Regions from separate parts of the Paenibacillus barengoltzii G22 genome, predicted to be linked through region 2. Evidence: riboswitches for the same ligand, from Rfam matches in the RefSeq annotation. Region 2 holds a riboswitch; each other region holds the start of a gene.

Region 1 (3,265 bases), 840 kb from region 2:
GATGGAGGATTTGGAGGGGAATACTCGGAAGCTGGGGGTATTGTATCGGAGCCTGGAGGAAATTGCATCGGAGGTCGCGTTGCTGGCGTTAAATGCATCGATCGAGGCGGCCCGGTTAGGTGAGCAGGGGAAAGGGTTTGACGTTGTCGCCGTGCGCATGCGCCAGTTGGCGGATCAAAGCACCGAGGCGATCACTTCCTCCGCGCCGTTATTTCAGCAGATCGCTGTAGATGTTGAGCGTGTGAAGTCCACGCTGAAAGAGGGACGGGCCTCGGCCCTGGAAGGCATATCGTTAATGAAACGGATGGGGGAGGACATCCGGTTGATTGCGGATGAAGTAGCCGAGGTGAACGGGCTCGTTGCCGAAGCGGGACGGCGAAGCGGGGAACAAGCCGAGCTGACGCGAAACATGGAGGCGATGCTGAGCGAGGTGCATGAAGCGCTGAATCGGAGCATCATCCATGTGGAGGGGGCGCTGACTCGGATGGAGTCGGAGCGCGAGCATATCTCCAAGCTGCAGACGGTGGTCGTGGGCTTGGATCGGGCCCAGGGCGAACTGATGGTATCGTTGAAGTCCGTCCATTCCGGGACGGATTCAGTTGCCGGGGGCGAGGACGCAGCGGCCCTTGGACAAGCCTATGCCCGAATACTGCTGGAGGTGGCTAAAGAACCGGGGTTTCACTTGCTGGAGCCGGCTGGTCACCGAGCTGCCTTGGAGCAGCTGTTAGCTGCAGAGCCGGGCCTGGAAGCGGCCTGGTCCAACCGCCAGGACGGATCTTTTATCATGTCCATTCCGGAAGCCGGCTTGCTCAACGCTAAAGGACGGGACTGGTTCCGTCGGGCGCTGGCCGGAGAGACGGTCGTCTCCGAAGTGTATATCTCCGCGATCACCAAGCGGCGTTGCCTGACGCTGGCCGTGCCGATTGTCCGGGAAGGCGAAGTCCTCGGCGTCCTGGGCGCCGATTTGTCTTTAGAACAGGGTTGAACGAAGGAATAGCAGATTTCATTATTGTCAGCCTTCCGCTTTTCCCCTATAATCCAAGAGAGAAGAAAGCCTTAAGACAAGCGTACAATTTGTGCCCGTAGGTCCTGGAGCAACGGTGAAGCATGCCGCAGCGCTTCGGGTTAAAAGGGAAGCCGGTGTAAATCCGGCACGGTCCCGCCACTGTAAACAGGGACGAGCTCATGATGCCACTGTCGCCCGCGAAGGGAGATGGGAAGGCGAGTTGTCGTCGATACCTGGAAGTCAGGAGACCTGCCACGGGAATTCAAGACGGTCCTTCGAGGAAAGGATAACGTTCTGCCAAGAGCATCATAGCTTGGCGCTGCCATCGTGGAGTCGCTCCGCTTTGCGTGCGCACAGCATGACTTTGTAGACGTAACCCCATCCGCTAGGATTGGGGTTTTTTCTTTGTGCCGATAGAGAGTTGGCCGCGCTTCTTCGCCGCCGGCTGCACAACGTACTGCTGGAACACAAGGCGATTCTTTATCTATTGCAAAATAAAGCAAGGGGAGATCTGGAAATGAGAAACTGGAGAAGACTAGGAAGCCTGTGGCTGCTGGCCCTGCTGCTGGTGCTTGCAGCCTGCGGTAACAATAACGCTGTCACCCCGGGATCAGGGAATACCGCTGACGCTGCACAGCCAACGCAAAATGCGGGAACGAACGCAGGGGCGGACAATTCGGCGGGACAGGAGACGACTTATCCTTATACCGTAACGGACTCGACTGGCAAAGAGTTCACGTTTGAGGCTGCGCCGGAACGCATCGTGTCGCTGGCACCTTCGGAGACGGAAACGCTGTTTGCGCTGGGGCTTGACGAGCAAGTGGCTGGTGTATCCGATCTGGATGATTATCCTGAAGCGGTGAAGGACAAGCCGCGGATGGGCGGATTTCAGGTGAACGTGGAGGCGATTGTGGCCGCGCAGCCGGATCTCATTCTTGCAGCGAGCGTGATTGACGAAGCGACGGTTAAAAACTTGACGGATATGGGATATAAAGTGTTCCAGTCCAATCCGAAGACAATCAACGAAGTAATGGAGCATATTCAGACCATTGGTGACATTACCAACCACCAGGCTGAAGCTGCCAACGTAGTCGACAAGATGAAGCAAGAGGTCCAAACGGTGACCGATGCGTTAGCTTCGCTCAGTGAAGACCAGAAGAAGAAGGTCTACATCGAGTTTTCTCCGGGCTGGACGGTGGGCAAAGGCGAGTTCATGGATGAGATGATCACGTTATCTGGCGGCATCAACGTTGCTTCCGATATCAAGGGATGGTCCGAGATCAATGAAGAACAAATTATTCAGGCGAACCCGGACGTTATTCTTTACGCGAAAAGCGTTGTTGACGAAAATAACCGGACGTTAGCGGATATCATTAAAGCCCGTTCAGGCTGGGATCAAATTTCGGCTGTGAAGGAGAACCGCATTATCGCATTGGACGATAATCTGCTGGCTCGTACGGGCCCTCGTGTCACGCAAGGACTCATTGAAGTCGCCAAGGCGGTTCACCCGGATTTGATCCAGCCATGAAGCGCGGCAAATTCGCCGGATACGGAGCCATTGGGCTCCTGCTGCTGGTCGTAACGCTGCTGCTCTGCATCGGCATCGGTTCCGTTTATGTGCCGGCTGGGGAAATCGCAGCAATTTTGCTGCATCGTATCCCGGGGTTCGACCGCCTGATCACGCCGGATTGGACGACGGCAGCAGAGCAAATCGTCATACAGGTCCGTTTGCCTCGCGTGCTGCTTGGGATGCTGGTCGGTGCTTCGCTCGCCGTGGCGGGCGCCGGCTTCCAAGGGGTGCTGCGCAACCCGTTGGCGGATCCGTTTACGCTGGGCGTATCGTCAGGCTCGGCAATCGGTGCGGCGGTGCTGATCTTTTTCGGATGGCAGTTTTCCCTGTTTGGGATCTTTACGCTACCGATGGTTGCGTTCCTGGCGGGGGCGGTTACGTTATGGATCGTGATTTGGCTGGCTAGAGAGAACGGACGGCTGCCGATTGAAAGTCTGGTTTTGTCCGGCGTCGTGATGCAATCGTTCCTAGGGGCTGTTGTCTCCTTTTTAACGGCAATGTCGAAGAAAACCATTAATGAAATTTACTATTGGACGATGGGCAGTTTAAGCTTGCGCGGATGGTCGTATACGGCCATCCTTTTGCCGTATTTGCTGCTGGGAGCCTTATTCCTTTGGAGCCGGGCTAAACATTTGAACCTGCTGACTTTAGGTGAACGTCAAGCCTCCCATTCCGGGATGGCCGTAGAA
Region 2 (3,265 bases):
AAAAAACTCCACCATATCGGTCCGCTCAAACTCACCGTGCACCAATACGTCGAGCCCGATCTCCTCTTGAAACTCCACCCATCTGCGGATCTCCGCTTGGATGAACGCTTCGTACTTCTCCGCGCTCCACTCACCTTTACGCCACTTCTGCCTTGCAGCCCGCACCTCGGCGGTTTGCGGGAAACTGCCAATCGTTGTAGTCGGCAGGAACGGCAGCTGCCACTTCGCCTGCTGCTTCCGCCGCCGTTCGGCGAAATCGCTGGCGCGCTCAGCCGGAGCAGCTGCGGCCTGCGCTGCTTCTTCCCGTACGAATGGAAGGTTGCGGGCTGGATCTGCAGCAAGCGCAGCCAAAGCCCGTCGATTCTCGGTGAACTGCACCGGCTCCGCTCCTTCTCCGTGGGCCGCCTTGCATAAGCTCACCAACTCCTCCAGCTTCTGCTCGGCAAAGGCCAGCGCATCGTGCAATACCGGATGCAGCCGCTCCTCCCTTGTTACAGATACCGGGACATGTAGCAAGCTGCAAGAAGGCTGCACGATGACCTCCGACGCTCCGGCCTGAAGCGAAATCACCTTCAGCAGGTTTAGTGCCTCATCTAAATCCGTACGCCAAATATTCCGCCCGTCAATCAGTCCCGCACCTAGCGTCTTGTCAGCAGGGAAGCCGGAACGCCGGAGTGATTCGAGGTTACCTTCCCGGCCATGAACGAAATCCAATCCCAAACCGTGCACCGGCAGTTCAATCAGTTCATCATACCGTTCGACCGCATCAAAATAGGTTTGGAGCATCAGTCGCAATCCCGGAACCTCCTGCGTAATCGTCTTGTAGATCAAGCGAAGCTGTAGTACGTCCTCCTCACTTAAAGAGACAACAACAGCCGGTTCATCGATTTGCACCCAATCTGCACCCGCTGCCTCCAGTTCGCGCAACACCTGTACGTACAGAGGCAGCAGCTTTTGGGTCCAAGTTTCAGCCTCCCCCGCGGTTTCCCCTTTGGATAACTTCAGCAACGTAAACAGTCCGAGCAGAACAGGCCTTCCGTTGATCCCGAGCTCCTGTTTCGCCTCCAGATAGGCTTGCAGCGGCCGATTGACAGTCAACTTGGGATCACGGTTCCCCAGCTCAGGTACGATATAATGGTAGTTCGTATTAAACCATTTGGTCATCTCGCTGGCGGTTGCTTCGTCATTGCCTCTTGCGATCGCGTAATACAGATCAAGCGAGATTTGTTCCCCGTTCCAAGCGAAGCGCTCCGGTACAAGCCCAAACATCGTCGCCGTATCCAGAACGTGATCATAATACGTAAAATCACCAACCGGTATGATATCAAGCCCCCGATCCCGCTGCACACGCAGGTTGTTCAAGCGAATCTCTTTTAATCGAGCATGAAGCTCCGGCTCTGTGATTTTCCCTGACCAATATGCCTCGATTTGCTTCTTCCAATCCCGTTGTCCACCGATTCTGGGATACCCCAGATTACCACTCAAAAAGTTCCCCATGTTCATTTCCTCCCATTGGTTTGATCAATCATACTAAGTCCGTAAAAAACACAAAAAAGGTCCTCGATAGCATGGCTAAAGAGGACCTTCGATCCGTTGTTCGATGGCTTGCAACTTTAACACCTCCCTATCTCCCGTAGGTACTGCAGTGCTGTCGAAATAGGCAGGTCTCCTGGCTTCGGGATCTTCGCCGGATGCAGCCTTCCCAGTGATAGGTCACCAGTGGCATCTCATACATCCGACTCCTCCGTTACAGTGGCGGGACCGCGCCGGCATTGCACCGGACTTCCCTTTTAAGCTTCAGCCATGCTCGGCCGAAACACCTATTTCCGCTATATTCGGTTGGAATATACCTTACATCTTACTTCATCTGTCTTGTGAATACAATACCAAACAGATCGGAATTTACTTATTTGTTTAGCAGGAATGGAGCACAAACGACAACATTTTCGACAACATTCATGTGATACATATCACAATCCACCCTCTAGACCCGTCGTACGATGAAAGTACATCAAGGAGCCATTTCCTTCACCATTATAGATAGAAAGAGGAATGACCGATGAAATCGCGGAACATCCCAAAGCTTCTGTTGATTAGCTTATGCTGTCTGATCATGATTGCCGCAGCATGGTTTGCGTTCCCGTCGGAGCCCCCTCAGGTCAGTGCCCCTCCCCTGCAAGCGGAAGAGCCGCATCTCCATCCACCGCCCGTGGAGCCGAGCATTAGGCGGGAAGGCCATACCGTCCGCATTGAAATGACTGCGCAGCAGGCGGATATCGAGATCTCCGAAGGTGTCACTTATCCGGCTTGGACGTTTAACGGAACCGCCCCTGGTCCGGTGTTGCGGGTAAAGCAAGGCGATCAGCTGGAGTTTACCTTAAAAAACTTAGATCCCGACATGCCGCACTCTATGGATTTCCATGCGGTCCATGCCGCTCCAAGCAAGAAGTTCATTGACGTGATGCCTAGCGAGCACGGCACGTTTACTTATCCCGCCACCACGCCAGGCGTGTTCATGTATCATTGCGGAGTTAGTCCGGTGCTGCTGCATGTGGCTAATGGGATGTACGGGATGATCATCGTCGAACCGACAGACGGTTACCCAACGGACTCGGAAATCGATCGAGAATATACGATTGTCCAAAGTGAATGGTATGCGGCCAATGATCTGGATGCGTTTCAACAAGGCGATCCGGAGGTTGTGGTATTCAATGGCGATGACTTTACGTTAAAAGACCATCCATTCCTCGCCAAAGTTGGCGACCAGGTCCGCTTGTACGTCATCAATGCAGGGCCAAATCACGTTTCTTCGTTCCATGTGGTCGGGACGACCTTTGATCGCGTTTATCTGGACGGGAATCCAAACAACCAGCTGTATGGAATGCAGACCGTATTGCTTCCAGCCGGCGGCGGCGCAGTCGTTGAATTTATCGTTACAGAGGAAGGGGATTATCCAATCCTTACCCATCAACTGAGGGACGCCAACCTCGGCGCTACGGCGATCTTGCGCGTAACCCAGGACGGAACGGATCATGGAGCACCGGTGATGAGCCATTAAGGACTACCCTATTCATGTAAATTCATAAACGAGGTGACGTTGGATGAATCGACAAGATGCCAAAATCATAGAGCTCGACGTCCGAGAGCAACTACGCAACAAGCTGGAGCCGTTCCAGCTCATCATGGACACCGTTAAGAAGCTAGAGAAAGATGATCTCTTCGTGCTGCACGCTCCGTTCAAACCGACTCCTCTGCTCAAGCTGTT
Region 3 (3,265 bases), on a different contig from region 2:
CCCCCGACCCACGCATTACGAATGCGTTGCTCTACCAGCTGAGCTACACCAGCAGGTTCGTTTTTAGCGAACAAAATTTATTATACCGAGTTTTAAAAATAATGCAAGCGCCAATTTCAAGAAATTATAATTTCTCGCGCACCGAGCGCAGCTTCTGCTCTGAGGAGCTGGCTTTGTCGCGGCGATCATCGATCTTGATCGAGGTCGACACCCGGCCGGCACCGGACTGGAACGGTGCTTCATGGATCGCGCGAATCGCAGCAAACACGTCGTCTAACGATCCTTCAATAATCGTGCTCATGGAGGTGAGGGTAAAGGTAATGCCCTTCTGCTTCTCCAACACCCGATGCAACTCGGCTACATAAGCGCTGAGGCTGGTGCTCCCCGTCCCGATCGGAATAACGGTAACTTCGGCGATAGCCATAATCGGCTCCCTTCTTTCCTGGTTATTGGATTGGTTTGAAACCTTTAGATCCCTAAGCTGTTTTTCGTCCGATAACTCTATTCTAACCAACCCCGCTCCTGAAGATCAACCGAACCCGTCTGCTAAATTTCCAGGCCATCCCCAAAACTCACATCCCCTGTAAAACGCCGTCTAGTCCTCCAGTCCCATTTATAAATGTTCACATTTTTCATCCGTCCCCCGCTCTCCGCATCATTGCGCGGACCGGAGGTTTTCACATCGTTTTCAGTCAGTTTTCAATGGGAAAATCCCATTTACAAACACAACATCTTGGGCTATCCTTAGATCAACGCAACAAAATATAGTGTGAACGGGTGATCCGGCGGACGATCCGCCGGAGCTTAAAAGGGAAGTGCGGTGCAAGTCCGCTGCGGTCCCGCCACTGTAATCGGTAGCTGGGTACTAAAGACAGGCGTTCCGCCTATATCGTCTGGAAGACCCAGCCGTTGACTGACGAAATGCCACTACAGCTTAATGTTTGATGAGCTGCGGGAAGGCGTCAGCAACGTTCCGAAAGCCAGGAGACCTGCCCGTTTGAAAGACACCGACGGAAAACCTGCGAGGATCAGGGATGGTGTCCGCTTGCCGCCGAAATGTTGGGCCTTGATTTGGTCTGTCCATCTTTTTTGCAGTGCATTCGGGCATGTCTACCTCGTTGGTTGGACATGCTCTTTTATTTTTGAACTAAAGCTCGGTTTACAGGGAGGAGAAGTGTGTTATGGCATGGGTAAGCCAGACGTATACCGGCCGGGACACCTTGCTGGATGAAGTGATTCGAATGGGCGAGGAAATCGTCCAGAGCCGCAATCTTGAGGTGCTGCGTGAGAACGCCAATTTAAACGGAGAGAGCTTCTCCGGCAAGATGAGCAAATTCGGCAGCGAGTATTCCAAATGGTATGCAAGTCATTTCGTACTGCCAACTCGCTTGGTCCAGGCGATTCAGGATAATATCGTGTATGTTCACGACTTGGATCAGTATGCTCTTGGCACAACGAACTGTATCTTTATCCCGTTTGACAAGCTGCTGCGCAGAGGCTTCAACACCGGCAACGGCAGCGTACGCCCGCCAACTTCGATCATGACGGCGATGGCGCTGGTAGCGATCATTTTCCAATCCCAGCAAAACTCCCAATACGGCGGCGTGTCCGCCAATAAGCTGGACTTTGATCTCGCTCCGTACGTAGCCAAATCGTTCGCCAAATACTTCCGCAAAGGGCTGGATTATTTCGAGGAGGGCAACGCGAACGCTGATTTTGGTGATATCACCATGAGCCGCAGCGATCTGAAGAAGCAATATCCTAAGGCATTTAGCTATGCGCTCAAGGAAACCAAAAGTGAGACGTTCCAGGCAGCCGAAAGCCTGATCCATAATCTGAACACGATGTCGAGCCGGGCCGGCGGGCAAATCCCGTTCACCAGCATCAATTACGGCACATGCACCTCACCGGAAGGACAGTTGGTCATCGACTCCCTGCTTACGGCCACGATACGCGGGCTCGGTCATGGGGAAACGCCGATTTTCCCGATTCAGATTTTTAAATGTAAACAAGGCGTCAACCAGAATCCGGGAGAACCTAACTATTCCCTGTTCCTGAAAGCGGCGGAATGCTCGGCCAAACGGCTTTATCCCAACTTCGCCAACCTGGATGCTCCGCTGAATCTGATGTACTACGATCCAACGGATCCGGATACGGAATTTGCGACAATGGGCTGCCGCACCCGGGTGCTGGCGGATCGGTTCGGACGCAATCACCTGTCTGGCAAAGGCAATCTTTCCTTTAATACGCTGAACCTGGTCAAGCTCGGCTTGAAGCATGGCATTGCGTTGGGACACCGCCAAGAACCCGACGAGCGCGCCTTCTACCGCGATCTGACTCACTATATGAATATCGCCCTTGAGGGATTGCTGCATCGCTTCTCGATTCAGGCTTCCCAGAAAGCCAAAGCTTCCGATTTCATGATGCGGGAAGGCGTCTGGGAAGGCGGTGAACAACTGGCACCGGACGATCAGGTCGGCGAATTGCTGAAGCACGGCAGCTTGTCCATCGGGTTCATCGGGTTGGCCGAATGCATGAAGGCGATGTACGGGAGGCACCACGGTGAGGATGAAGCCGTGTATCAGAAAGCTTACGACCTGATCGCATACATGCGCGACTATTGCGACGGCCAAAGTGAAATTCACAATCTGAATATCACGCTGTTTGCGACCCCGGCAGAAGGGCTGTCCGGCAAGTTCACCAAACGCGATCGCGCGGTCTACGGCTCGCTGCCCGGGATTTTGGACCGCGAGTATTACACGAATTCGTTCCATATCCCGGTCTACTACAACATCAGTGCGGCACGAAAAATCGAGCTGGAAGCCAAATTCCACGGGCTGTGCAACGCCGGAGCGATCTCTTATATCGAGCTCAACGGCAATGCCCGCAACAATCCGGAAGCATTCGTCAAAATCGTGCAATACGCTCTGCAGCAGCAGGTCAGCTATTTTAGCATTAATCATCCCATCGACCGCTGCTCGGCCTGCGGCTTTGAAGGGATCATTGGGGCAAGCTGCCCTTCCTGCGGCAGCCATGAGAACGAAGTGCATATTCGCCGATTGCGCCGGGTGACCGGCTATCTGACCGGCGATTATCAGACACGGTTCAACCCCGCCAAACAAGCGGAGGTTCGTGACCGGGTGAAACACGACGCATGAACATTTGCGGCTATTATCCGGAGTCCATTAATGAAGGACCCGGCATGAGGGCAGCGATCTTCATCAGCGGATGCCGCCATTATTGCAAGGGCTGCTTCAGTCCGAAA

What was found. Region 2 has a riboswitch for cobalamin ahead of metE (5-methyltetrahydropteroyltriglutamate--homocysteine S-methyltransferase). Riboswitches for the same ligand answer to the same signal wherever they lie in the genome.
Region 1: it holds a riboswitch for cobalamin, as region 2 does, so the genes downstream of both, C812_RS12690 (ABC transporter substrate-binding protein) here and metE (5-methyltetrahydropteroyltriglutamate--homocysteine S-methyltransferase) in region 2, are expected to answer to the same signal.
Region 3: it holds a riboswitch for cobalamin, as region 2 does, so the genes downstream of both, C812_RS15775 (anaerobic ribonucleoside triphosphate reductase) here and metE (5-methyltetrahydropteroyltriglutamate--homocysteine S-methyltransferase) in region 2, are expected to answer to the same signal.

What each region holds. Positions count from the first base shown of each region.
Region 1 is NZ_KE159653.1:943,373-946,637, reverse strand. It holds gene C812_RS12695 (methyl-accepting chemotaxis protein) at 1-985, shown strand, start outside; cobalamin riboswitch at 1,067-1,277, shown strand; gene C812_RS12690 (ABC transporter substrate-binding protein) at 1,524-2,534, shown strand; gene C812_RS12685 (FecCD family ABC transporter permease) at 2,531-3,265, shown strand, end outside.
Region 2 is NZ_KE159653.1:103,802-107,066, forward strand. It holds gene metE (5-methyltetrahydropteroyltriglutamate--homocysteine S-methyltransferase) at 1-1,497, opposite strand, end outside; cobalamin riboswitch at 1,643-1,839, opposite strand; gene C812_RS08810 (multicopper oxidase domain-containing protein) at 2,060-3,058, shown strand; gene C812_RS08815 (DUF2249 domain-containing protein) at 3,102-3,265, shown strand, end outside.
Region 3 is NZ_KE159654.1:165,074-168,338, forward strand. It holds tRNA gene C812_RS15765 (tRNA-Thr) at 1-53, opposite strand, end outside; gene C812_RS15770 (MTH1187 family thiamine-binding protein) at 125-424, opposite strand; cobalamin riboswitch at 759-1,011, shown strand; gene C812_RS15775 (anaerobic ribonucleoside triphosphate reductase) at 1,182-3,158, shown strand; gene nrdG (anaerobic ribonucleoside-triphosphate reductase activating protein) at 3,155-3,265, shown strand, end outside.